Regions from separate parts of the Pseudoalteromonas sp. NCCP-2140 genome, predicted to be linked through region 2. Evidence: predicted binding sites of a transcription regulator. Region 2 holds the regulator's gene; each other region holds the start of a gene.
What was found. The regulator sigma-54, encoded in region 2, starts transcription at its own class of promoters, with help from an activator protein. The targets are predictions, from matches to a motif close to GTTGGCACGNNNNTNGNNT.

Region 1 (3,284 bases), on a different contig from region 2:
TTTAGTCGTTGAAGACGACGCAGGCTTACGAGAAGCACTGATTGATACCCTTGAAATGTCGGGTATTGATTGCGTTGCTGCAGATAGCGCTGAACAAGCGATGATCTTGCTTAAGCAAAATAGCTATTCATTGGTTGTTAGTGATGTGCAAATGGGCGCTATGAGCGGCCTTGACCTACTACGTAGCATTAAACTTAATTATCCTGAGCTGCCGGTATTAATGATGACGGCCTATGCCACTATTGATGATGCTGTAGAAGCAATGCGTTTAGGCGCGATTGATTACATGGCAAAGCCGTTTGCTCCAGAAGTTCTTCTTAACATGGTGAGTCGTTATTTGCCTGAAAAGGAAAAAGAAACCGATGGCCCAATCGTTGCCGATCCATCAAGTATTAAGCTATTGGAGCTTGCGAGCAAAGTTGCCCGTTCAGATGCCAGTGTCATGGTACTCGGCCCAAGTGGCTCGGGTAAAGAAGTGTTGGCTCGTTTTATCCACGATAAATCAAATCGTAGCGATGCCCCCTTTGTGGCTATTAACTGCGCTGCTATTCCTGAAAACATGCTTGAAGCAACCTTATTCGGTTACGAAAAAGGGGCGTTTACCGGCGCGATTCAAGCCTGTCCGGGTAAATTTGAGCAAGCTCAAGGTGGTACCATCTTACTTGATGAAATTACTGAGATGGATTTAGGCTTACAAGCTAAATTACTGCGTGTACTTCAAGAGCGCGAAGTAGAGCGCTTAGGCGGTCGTAAAACCATAGAGCTTGATGTTCGCGTTCTAGCTACAAGTAACCGAGATTTGAAAGAAGCGGTGAGCGAAAATCTATTTAGAGAAGATTTATATTATCGCTTAAATGTATTCCCGTTAATGTGGAAACCATTAGCCGAGCGTCCTGGCGACATTATTGTATTGGCTGAGCATTTAATAGAGCGTCATTGCCTGAAAAGTAAAGAGCCTATAGCTCAATTAAGTGAGGGTGCGAAACAAAAGCTGCTATCGCATGCTTGGCCAGGTAATGTACGAGAGCTTGATAACGTTATGCAACGGGCGTTGATATTATGCGATGGGAATAGTATTCATCAAGATGATATCTTTATTGAAGAGTTGCTTACGGTTGATATCAAGCCAGTCGCTACGCCGCCACACAACGCACCGGTATATCAAGAACAGCCTGTTGAAGTTATTTTAGATACCGTGCCACAAGTGAGTGAGCAAGGTAATTACAAAGACGAGCTGAAAGACAAAGAGCATCGTATTATTTTAGAAACCTTAGCGCGCTGTAATGGTAAGCGCAAAGAGGTTGCAGAAACCTTAGGTATTAGTCCGCGCACGTTACGTTATAAACTGGCGCAAATGCGAGACTTGGGTATAGCCTTACCTGCATAAACTCCTTCCAAAAAGTTACTCAAACAAGCTCACATTTTTGTGAGCTTGTTTGCTGTCAAAACTCTGACATGCAAAATTAATGATTCAAACTATTGAATTTGTTGGTTTTATTTTGTGGCACGGTTTGTGCTTTATCAGTGCATAAGTAAACTGCATTGTCAGAGAGTATTATGAAAGTTCAAAACAGCGCATTATTTCAAGAAATGCAAGCTATGGCTTCAGAAGTAGGCCGTAGTAACTCAATTAATAATTTACCAACACAAACTCAGCCAACATCGTCGGCACAGTTTGGTGATTTACTTACCAATGCACTTGATACAGTGAATGGCTTACAACAAGACGCTAAGCAAAAAGTAACAGCAATGGAAATGGGCGACCGCAGTGTTTCTTTAGCAGACGTAATGATTGCTTCGCAAAAATCATCAGTCGCTTTTGAAGCTACGGTGCAAGTTCGAAATAAACTTGTTGAAGCTTATAAAGAAATCATGAACATGCCTGTGTAACTAGGTAGTGGAGAATTATTGTGGCGCAATCTAATCAATCAACTGATCTAGCCTTAGCAGGCGGCGGTATCGACTCAACCGATACTGATGATCAACAAGAGCAAAAGTCAGGCTACCTAAGTGCCTTAAACGGTGTAGATGTTTTACGCCAGGTTACTTTAGTGATCGCTTTGGCAATCTGTTTGGCTATCGCAATTTTTATTATTATTTGGGCTCGTCAACCAGATATGCGTCCGCTTGGCAAAATGCCAACGGAAGAGCTTATTCAAACGCTGGACTTTTTAGACGCTCAAAAGATTGATTACGAACTTGATGGTAACGTCATCTCTGTTGAAGAAGGTGAATACCAAAACATTAAATTATTGATGGCTCGTGAAGGCCTAGAGCAAGCGCCAAGCTCAGGTACTGACATCATCATGCAAGACATGGGGTTTGGTGTTAGCCAGCGCCTTGAACGTGAACGTTTAAAACATGGTCGTGAGCAACAGCTTGCACGTACCATCGAAGAGCTAAAAAATGTTACTCGCGCCAAAGTACTTTTAGCTATTCCAAAAGAAAACGTATTTGCCCGTCGTGAAAAACAACCTTCAGCGACGGTAGTGCTTACCTTAAAACGCGGTCGTACACTTGACGGTGAAGAAGTTGACTCAGTAGTTGATATTGTTGCCTCAGCAGTCCAAGGGTTATCGCCAGAGCGTGTTACTGTTACCGATCAAAATGGTCGCTTACTTAATTCAGGTTCACAAAACTCACTTGCTGCTCGCTCTCGTAAAGAGTATGAGATTGAACGTAAGCGTGAAGAAGAGTACTTAAATAAAATCGATAGCATCCTTATTCCAGTTGTAGGATTAGGTAACTATACCGCGCAAGTCGATTTAAACATGGACTTTAGTGCAGTCGAAGAAACACAAAAACGTTATAACCCAGACTTACCTGCTGTGCGCAGTGAAACCACGTTCGAAGAAAACAACATCGGTGGTCTTGCAGTGGGCATTCCTGGTGCGCTAACGAATCAGCCGCCAGTTAACTCTAATATTCCAGAAATTGCAGGCCAAGGTGGAGCAGGCTCAGCAACGAACCCAAGTCGTTCGCATAAAGAAGCAACACGTAACTATGAGCTTGATACAACAATTTCGCATAAGCGTCAGCAAACCGGTGTTATTCGTCGTATCAGTGTTTCAGTTGCCGTTGATTATGTACCGCAGGTGGGTGAAAATGGTGAAACAACCATGGTTCCTCGCTCTGTAGAAGCATTGTCAAATATTCGTCGTTTATTACAAGGCGGTGTTGGTTTTGATATGCAGCGTGGTGATGCGCTTGAGGTTGTTACAGTGCCATTTGTTCGTGAAGATGCTGGTGAAGCGATTGAAGTTCCACTTTGGGAGCAAGATTGG
Region 2 (3,284 bases):
TGGTGAGCGACGCCGTGTAGAAATTGCTCGCGCATTAGCCGCTAATCCTAAATTTATCCTTTTAGATGAGCCTTTTGCTGGTGTTGATCCAATTTCAGTGTTAGATATAAAGAAAATTATTGAGCACCTAAAAAATCGTGGTATCGGTGTACTAATTACTGACCATAATGTTCGAGAAACCCTTGATGTTTGTGAAAAAGCCTACATTGTTTCTCATGGGGAGCTAATTGCATCAGGCACACCTGAGCACGTATTAGCAGACCAAACTGTACGCGATGTATATCTAGGCGAGCAATTCAGGCTGTAACCATTACGCCAGCGACTAGAGCATCTGCTAGACTTATAACAATGACAATAAATCGATAACTGTGTTTATACAGTTATCGATAACTTAAAAAGGATTGTTAGGGATACATGAGGCAATCATTACAGCTGCGCATGGGCCAGCAACTTACAATGACTCCACAACTGCAACAAGCGATTCGTTTGTTGCAGCTCAGTACATTGGATCTCCAGCAAGAAATTCAAGAAGCGCTTGATAGTAATCCCCTGCTTGAAGTGGAAGAAGCGGATTACAATGAAGAAAGCACCGGCAAGAATGAGCAAAAAGCGGAGCCTGACGATGTGCAAGTCAGCGCGTCTGCCGAAGAAGCACCTAGCGAGTACGAGCAAGAAAGTAGTGATGCTCTCAATAAAGACACCGTAAGCGATGACTTAGCAATGGACGTCACGTGGGATGAGTACATGAGTGCCGCCCCTTCAACATCGTCAGGGCCAATGCCTGAAGATGAATCTATCTATCAGGGAGCATCAACCGAAACCCTTCATGAATACCTAATGTGGCAATTACAGCTCACGCCATTTAGCCCTACTGATGAAGCGATTGCTGTGGCAATTGTAGAAGCTATCGATGACTCAGGTATTTTAACGGTAAGCTGTGAAGATATAGTCGAAAGCTTTAATCAAAATAACGATGAAGAAGAAATCGAACTTGATGAAGTCGAAGCGGTCTTAAAAAGAATTCAGTTATTTGATCCTGTGGGTATTGGCGCACGCAGTTTACAAGAATGTCTGTGCATTCAGTTACGCCAATTCGATGCTAATACGCCATATTTAGCTGAAACTAAAATGGTTTTATCTGAGCATATCGAATTATTAGCGAGTCGCGACTATCGAACTTTGATGAAAAAGACTAAGCTTAAAGAAAACGAGCTTAAAGAAGTGATGACGCTCATCCACAGCTTAAATCCTAAGCCTGCGGATAGCATAGTGCGCGAAGAGTCTGAGTACGTCATACCTGATGTATCAGTAAAAAAAGTAAAAGGTCGCTGGGTAGTCGAGTTAAACCCAGACTGTATGCCAAAGATTAGAGTGAACAGCCAATATGCGGCGATGTCTCGCTCTGTAAAATCAAGTAGCGACAGCCAATTTATTCGCTCTCACTTACAAGAAGCTAAGTGGTTTATTAAAAGCTTAGAAAGCCGTAACGATACGCTATTAAAAGTGACCAACTGTATCGTTCAACAACAACAAGCTTTCTTTGAGCATGGCCCTGAAGCAATGAAGCCGATGGTGCTAAATGATGTTGCTGAAATGGTCGAAATGCATGAATCGACGATTTCACGGGTAACAACGCAAAAATATATGCATACCCCACGGGGTATTTTTGAGTTGAAATATTTCTTCTCAAGCCATGTCAGCACCGAAAATGGTGGTGAGTGTTCTTCTACAGCAATACGCGCTTTAATCAAGAAGTTAGTCGCTGCAGAAAACTCAGCTAAACCATTGAGTGATAGCAAAATTGCAGATATATTGGCTGAGCAAGGAATTAAAGTAGCTAGACGTACAATTGCAAAATATCGTGAGTCTCTAGCAATACCTCCGTCTAATCAGCGTAAGAGTCTGATTTAGACGTTTTACATAGAAGGAAAAATGCTTATGCAACTAAATTTAACTGGTCGTCATGTAGAAATCACAGATTCATTAAGAGACTATGTAAACACCAAGTTTGCAAAACTAGAAAGGCATTTTGACCATATTAATAATGTTCATGTCATTCTAGATGTAGAAAAATTAAGCCAAAAAGCAGAAGCAACTTTACATGTAAACGGAGGCGAATTGTTCGCTTCTACAGAACATCAAGATATGTACGCAGCCATTGACTCACTGATCGATAAACTTGATCGCCAAGTCATTAAACACAAAGAGAAATTAGCTCGACATTAAATTATGAAACTAAGTTCACTTACTAACCAGGACTGCAGCAAAGCTGCGGTCCTTTTTAATAGCAAAAAAAGAATTCTTGAATATATCAGCGAACTGGCCCACCAGCAGCTTCCTCATTTATCGCAACAAGATATCCTAGATGCTTTACTCAACCGAGAAAAACTAGGTAGCACCGGCATTGGCCGAGGTATTGCTATTCCACATGGCCGAATGAGCGGCGCAGATGAGCCTCATGCATTTGTGATAGTGAGTGAATCCCCTATTAATTTTGATGCAATTGATAATCGTCCAGTTGATATTTTTGTGGCACTCATCGTACCAGATGGTGACTGTCAGCTTCACCTAAAGACCTTATCAACAATTGCTGATAGACTTAAAGATAAAGAATTTTGTAAACAGCTGCGTAGTGCTACTACCGATCAGCAACTGTTTCAGGTCATATCAGCAGAGGCATAAATGGAATTAATAATTATCAGCGGTCGCTCAGGCTCAGGTAAATCGGTCGCTTTACGAGTACTTGAAGACTTGGGCTATTATTGCGTTGATAATATTCCGGTTAATTTACTGCCTTCGCTCGTACGTAGTGTGTCTGATAACTACGATAAAATAGCGGTCAGCATCGACGTGCGTAACTTACCGAAAGAGCAGCAAGAATTTAATGATATTCTTGAGTACCTGCCAGGTTTCGCAAACCCAACACTATTCTATTTAGACAGTGATGACCAAACTCTGATCAAGCGCTTTTCAGAAACACGCCGCTTGCATCCACTATCTATTGATTCTTTGCCGCTTGATCTGGCCATTAAACAAGAAAAAATCCTGCTTGATGTGTTGATCACTCGCGCTGACTTTATGATTGATACCACTGATCTGAGTGTTCATCAGTTAGCAGAATCAATTCGCGAAAAGATTTTAGGTAAAAAAGATAAAAAGCTGATTATTACTTTTATGTCGTTTGGCTTTAAGCATGGTATTCCAAAAGAAGCTGACTACGTTTTTGATGCACGCTTTTTACCTAACCCACACTGGGAACCTGATTTAAAGCCACTAACAGGCCT
Region 3 (3,284 bases), on a different contig from region 2:
AGCGTACTCAGTTGGTTGGGCAAAACCGCCTTGAATTACTATTATTCAAACTCAGAGGGCGACAACGCTTTGGTATAAACGTGTTTAAAGTAAGAGAGGTTCTGCAATGTCCACCACTTACTAACATGCCTAAATCAAATGCGTACATTCGCGGTGTTGCGCATATCCGTGGTCAAACTATCTCTGTTATTGATTTATCGATGGCTGTAGGTGGCCCTGCAATTGAAAATATCAAAGACAGTTTTATCATCATTGCTGAGTACAACCGTTCAGTGCAAGGGTTTTTAGTTGGTGGTGTTGAACGAATCGTGAATATGAACTGGGAAAAAATAATGCCGCCGCCTTCGGGAGCCGGACGTTATTCTTACCTAACTGCGGTCACTGAGATTGAAAACGAATTAGTTGAAATTCTCGATGTAGAAAAGATATTAAACGAAATTTGCCCAGTTAACACTGAAGTAAGCGCTGAAGTAGTTGGTGAAGGTGAGATTCAGCGTGACTTAGGTGAGCGTATTGTCTTTATTGCTGATGACTCTGCAGTAGCTCGAAACCAAGTTAAGCGTGCGCTTGAACCTCTAGGTGTACAAACTGAACTAGCTAAAAACGGTAAAGAAGCACTTTTACGTTTAAGAGAGATTGCTCAGCTCGATTGTCAAAATGATATTACTGAACGTGTTGGTCTATTAATATCTGATGTAGAAATGCCAGAAATGGACGGTTATACCTTAACCGCTGAAATTAAGGCTGATCCAAAATTATCACCTTTGCATGTGATCTTGCATACCTCTTTAAGTGGGGTGTTTAACCAAGCAATGATCGAAAAAGTGGGTGCTGATGATTTTATTGCAAAATTTAACCCAGATGAATTAGCGACAGCTGTGAAGAAGTGGGTTCATTGTGATTAATTATTTATAGGTGGTATTACTTTGGAAAATAAGCATTTACAACAAAGCGAATACGATCAATTCCGCTCTTTTTTAGAGCAACAATGTGGCATTGTGCTTGGCGATAATAAACTTTATTTAGTTAAAAGCCGCCTTGCGCCGCTTATGGCGCGTTTTAATGTTGAGTCTTTATCACAGTTGGTAAGTAAAACACTAAGCCCTCATGAGAGGCAGCTTCGTGCCGCTGTCGTTGATGCGATGACAACCAATGAAACGCTTTGGTTTCGTGACCAATATCCGTTTGAGTTATTGAAAACAAAACTATTTCCTGAGCTTAAAGATGTGCGTAGGCCACTAAAGATATGGTCAGCGGCAAGTTCATCAGGACAAGAGCCGTACTCAATTGCCATGTCGGTTGCCGAGTTCCAATCTAAAAATCCAGGCGTATTAAAGATGGGTGCGCAAATTATTGGCACTGATATCTCTAATACCATGCTTGATATGTGCAAGAATGCTGAGTATGACTCGCTAGCCCTTGCTCGTGGCTTGTCGATGGAGCGTCGTCAAAAGTTCTTCAAGGACAGCGGTAATGGAATGGCTCAGGTAGTTGACCCTATACGTAAAATGGTCAGCTTTAGACATTTAAACTTATTGGATTCATACGCTTTAATGGGCAAGTTTGACATCATATTTTGCCGTAATGTGTTGATTTACTTTTCACCAGAAGTAAAAGCTAAAATCATTTCGCAATTTGCTCAAGCTTTAAACCCGAAAGGTTACCTGTTTTTAGGTGCGTCAGAATCAATGGCGGGCTTAAGTGATAGCTTTGATATGGTTCGTTGTAACCCCGGTATCATCTATCAGAAAAAGTAAACCCTCCTTAGCAACCTAGCCCTTAGGTTGCTAAATTTAACTATTTTTCAGTCTCTTATATAAATTAAATCACTCCTAAATTTTTGGCTTAGCTTTTGCATTAACCACTACAGAGTCAATTTTTTGGAGATGGTTATGGCTATCAGTTTTGATAAAGCATTTGGTGTTCATCCTCATGCGATGTTGATCCGTTCACAACGCGCTGAGTTATTAGCGACAAATATCGCTAATGCTGATACGCCGGGCTATAAAGCGAAAGATATCGATTTTGCCTCGGCATTAAAAGCGGCAAAAAGCAACCAACAAGGCGGCAATAGCATGGTAAGAACCGATGCTAAACATATTGCCGGGGGCAGTCGTTTTGTTGGCAGTGCAGAAATGTTTCGTACGCCAAATCAAGCAGATACAGGTGATGGTAACTCAGTCGATATACAAGTGGAACGAAACTTGTATGTACAGAACTCATTAGAGTATCAGGCAAGCCTGCAATTTATGAGTAGTAAAATTAAAGGCCTTAAAAAAGCCCTCGGTAGTCAAGGAGCTTAATCATGAGTTTGTATAATGTTTTTGATATTTCAGCAACCGGTATGAGTGCGCAAAATGTTCGCTTAAATACCACAGCCAGTAATATCTCGAATGCGAATACGATTAGCTCCAGCCAAGATCAGACATACCGAGCGCGCCATCCTGTTTTTGCTGCAGAGCTGACTAAAGCGTCATCATCACAAAGCAATCCTCAGGGCTCTTCTGTTGGCGTTAAAGTATTAGGTGTTGTAGAGAGTGATAAACCTCTGCAAATTGAATATAACCCGAACCACCCAAGTGCGGATGAAAATGGTTATATCTACAAACCTAACGTTAATGTTGTAGAAGAAATGGCAAATATGATTTCAGCCTCTCGCTCTTACCAAACAAATGTGCAAGTTGCTGATGCAGCTAAGCAAATGTTAAGTAAAACACTGTTGCTTGGGCAGCGGTAACCGAGGATAAGTTATGAGTAACGACATCAGCAGTGCGTCATCAACGTATTTAGATAATTTACGTTGGCAAGACAATCAAAATAAAACAGAAGAGAAAGATGATACTTTAACGCAAGAAGACTTCTTCTCACTTTTAACACAACAGTTGTCGTTTCAAGACCCAAGCAAGCCTGCAGACAACGATCAAATGATTGCGCAGATGACGAATTTCACTATGGCTGAGGGTATTTCAAACTTAAATGAGAAGTTTGAATCACTCACTGCATCAATGACATCAAATTCTGCGTTACAGGCTTCAACGCTCGTTGGTAAGCAAGCGTTACTTGAGTCTGACACCATTGACTTTGATGGCGAAAATCTAGCTAAAGGGTCGGTGGTTGCAGAAACCGCTGTTGAATCTTTAACGCTAAGAATAACGGATTCATCAGGCCAGTTAGTGCGTACCATTGAATTAGGTTCTCAGTCAGCGGGTGCACTTCGTTTTGAGTGGGATGGTAAAGACAATGATGGCAATGTGCTCCCTGAAGGTGAGTATGACATCAGCGCT

Region 1: fliE (flagellar hook-basal body complex protein FliE) is a predicted target of sigma-54. The motif match lies at 1,501-1,519, and genes of this name have one in related genera.
Region 3: flgB (flagellar basal body rod protein FlgB) is a predicted target of sigma-54. The motif match lies at 1,840-1,858, and genes of this name have one in related genera.

Annotation. Positions count from the first base shown of each region.
Region 1 is NZ_BRCZ01000002.1:210,530-213,813, forward strand. Features, by position in the region: gene NFU46_RS04895 (sigma-54 dependent transcriptional regulator) at 1-1,387, shown strand, start outside; gene fliE (flagellar hook-basal body complex protein FliE) at 1,558-1,890, shown strand; gene fliF (flagellar basal-body MS-ring/collar protein FliF) at 1,911-3,284, shown strand, end outside.
Region 2 is NZ_BRCZ01000003.1:473,910-477,193, forward strand. Features, by position in the region: gene lptB (LPS export ABC transporter ATP-binding protein) at 1-307, shown strand, start outside; gene NFU46_RS08810 (RNA polymerase factor sigma-54) at 415-1,911, shown strand; gene hpf (ribosome hibernation promoting factor) at 1,939-2,226, shown strand; gene ptsN (PTS IIA-like nitrogen regulatory protein PtsN) at 2,230-2,682, shown strand; gene rapZ (RNase adapter RapZ) at 2,683-3,284, shown strand, end outside.
Region 3 is NZ_BRCZ01000002.1:170,688-173,971, forward strand. Features, by position in the region: gene NFU46_RS04700 (chemotaxis protein) at 1-905, shown strand, start outside; gene NFU46_RS04705 (protein-glutamate O-methyltransferase CheR) at 927-1,757, shown strand; gene flgB (flagellar basal body rod protein FlgB) at 1,893-2,303, shown strand; gene flgC (flagellar basal body rod protein FlgC) at 2,306-2,737, shown strand; gene NFU46_RS04720 (flagellar hook assembly protein FlgD) at 2,751-3,284, shown strand, end outside.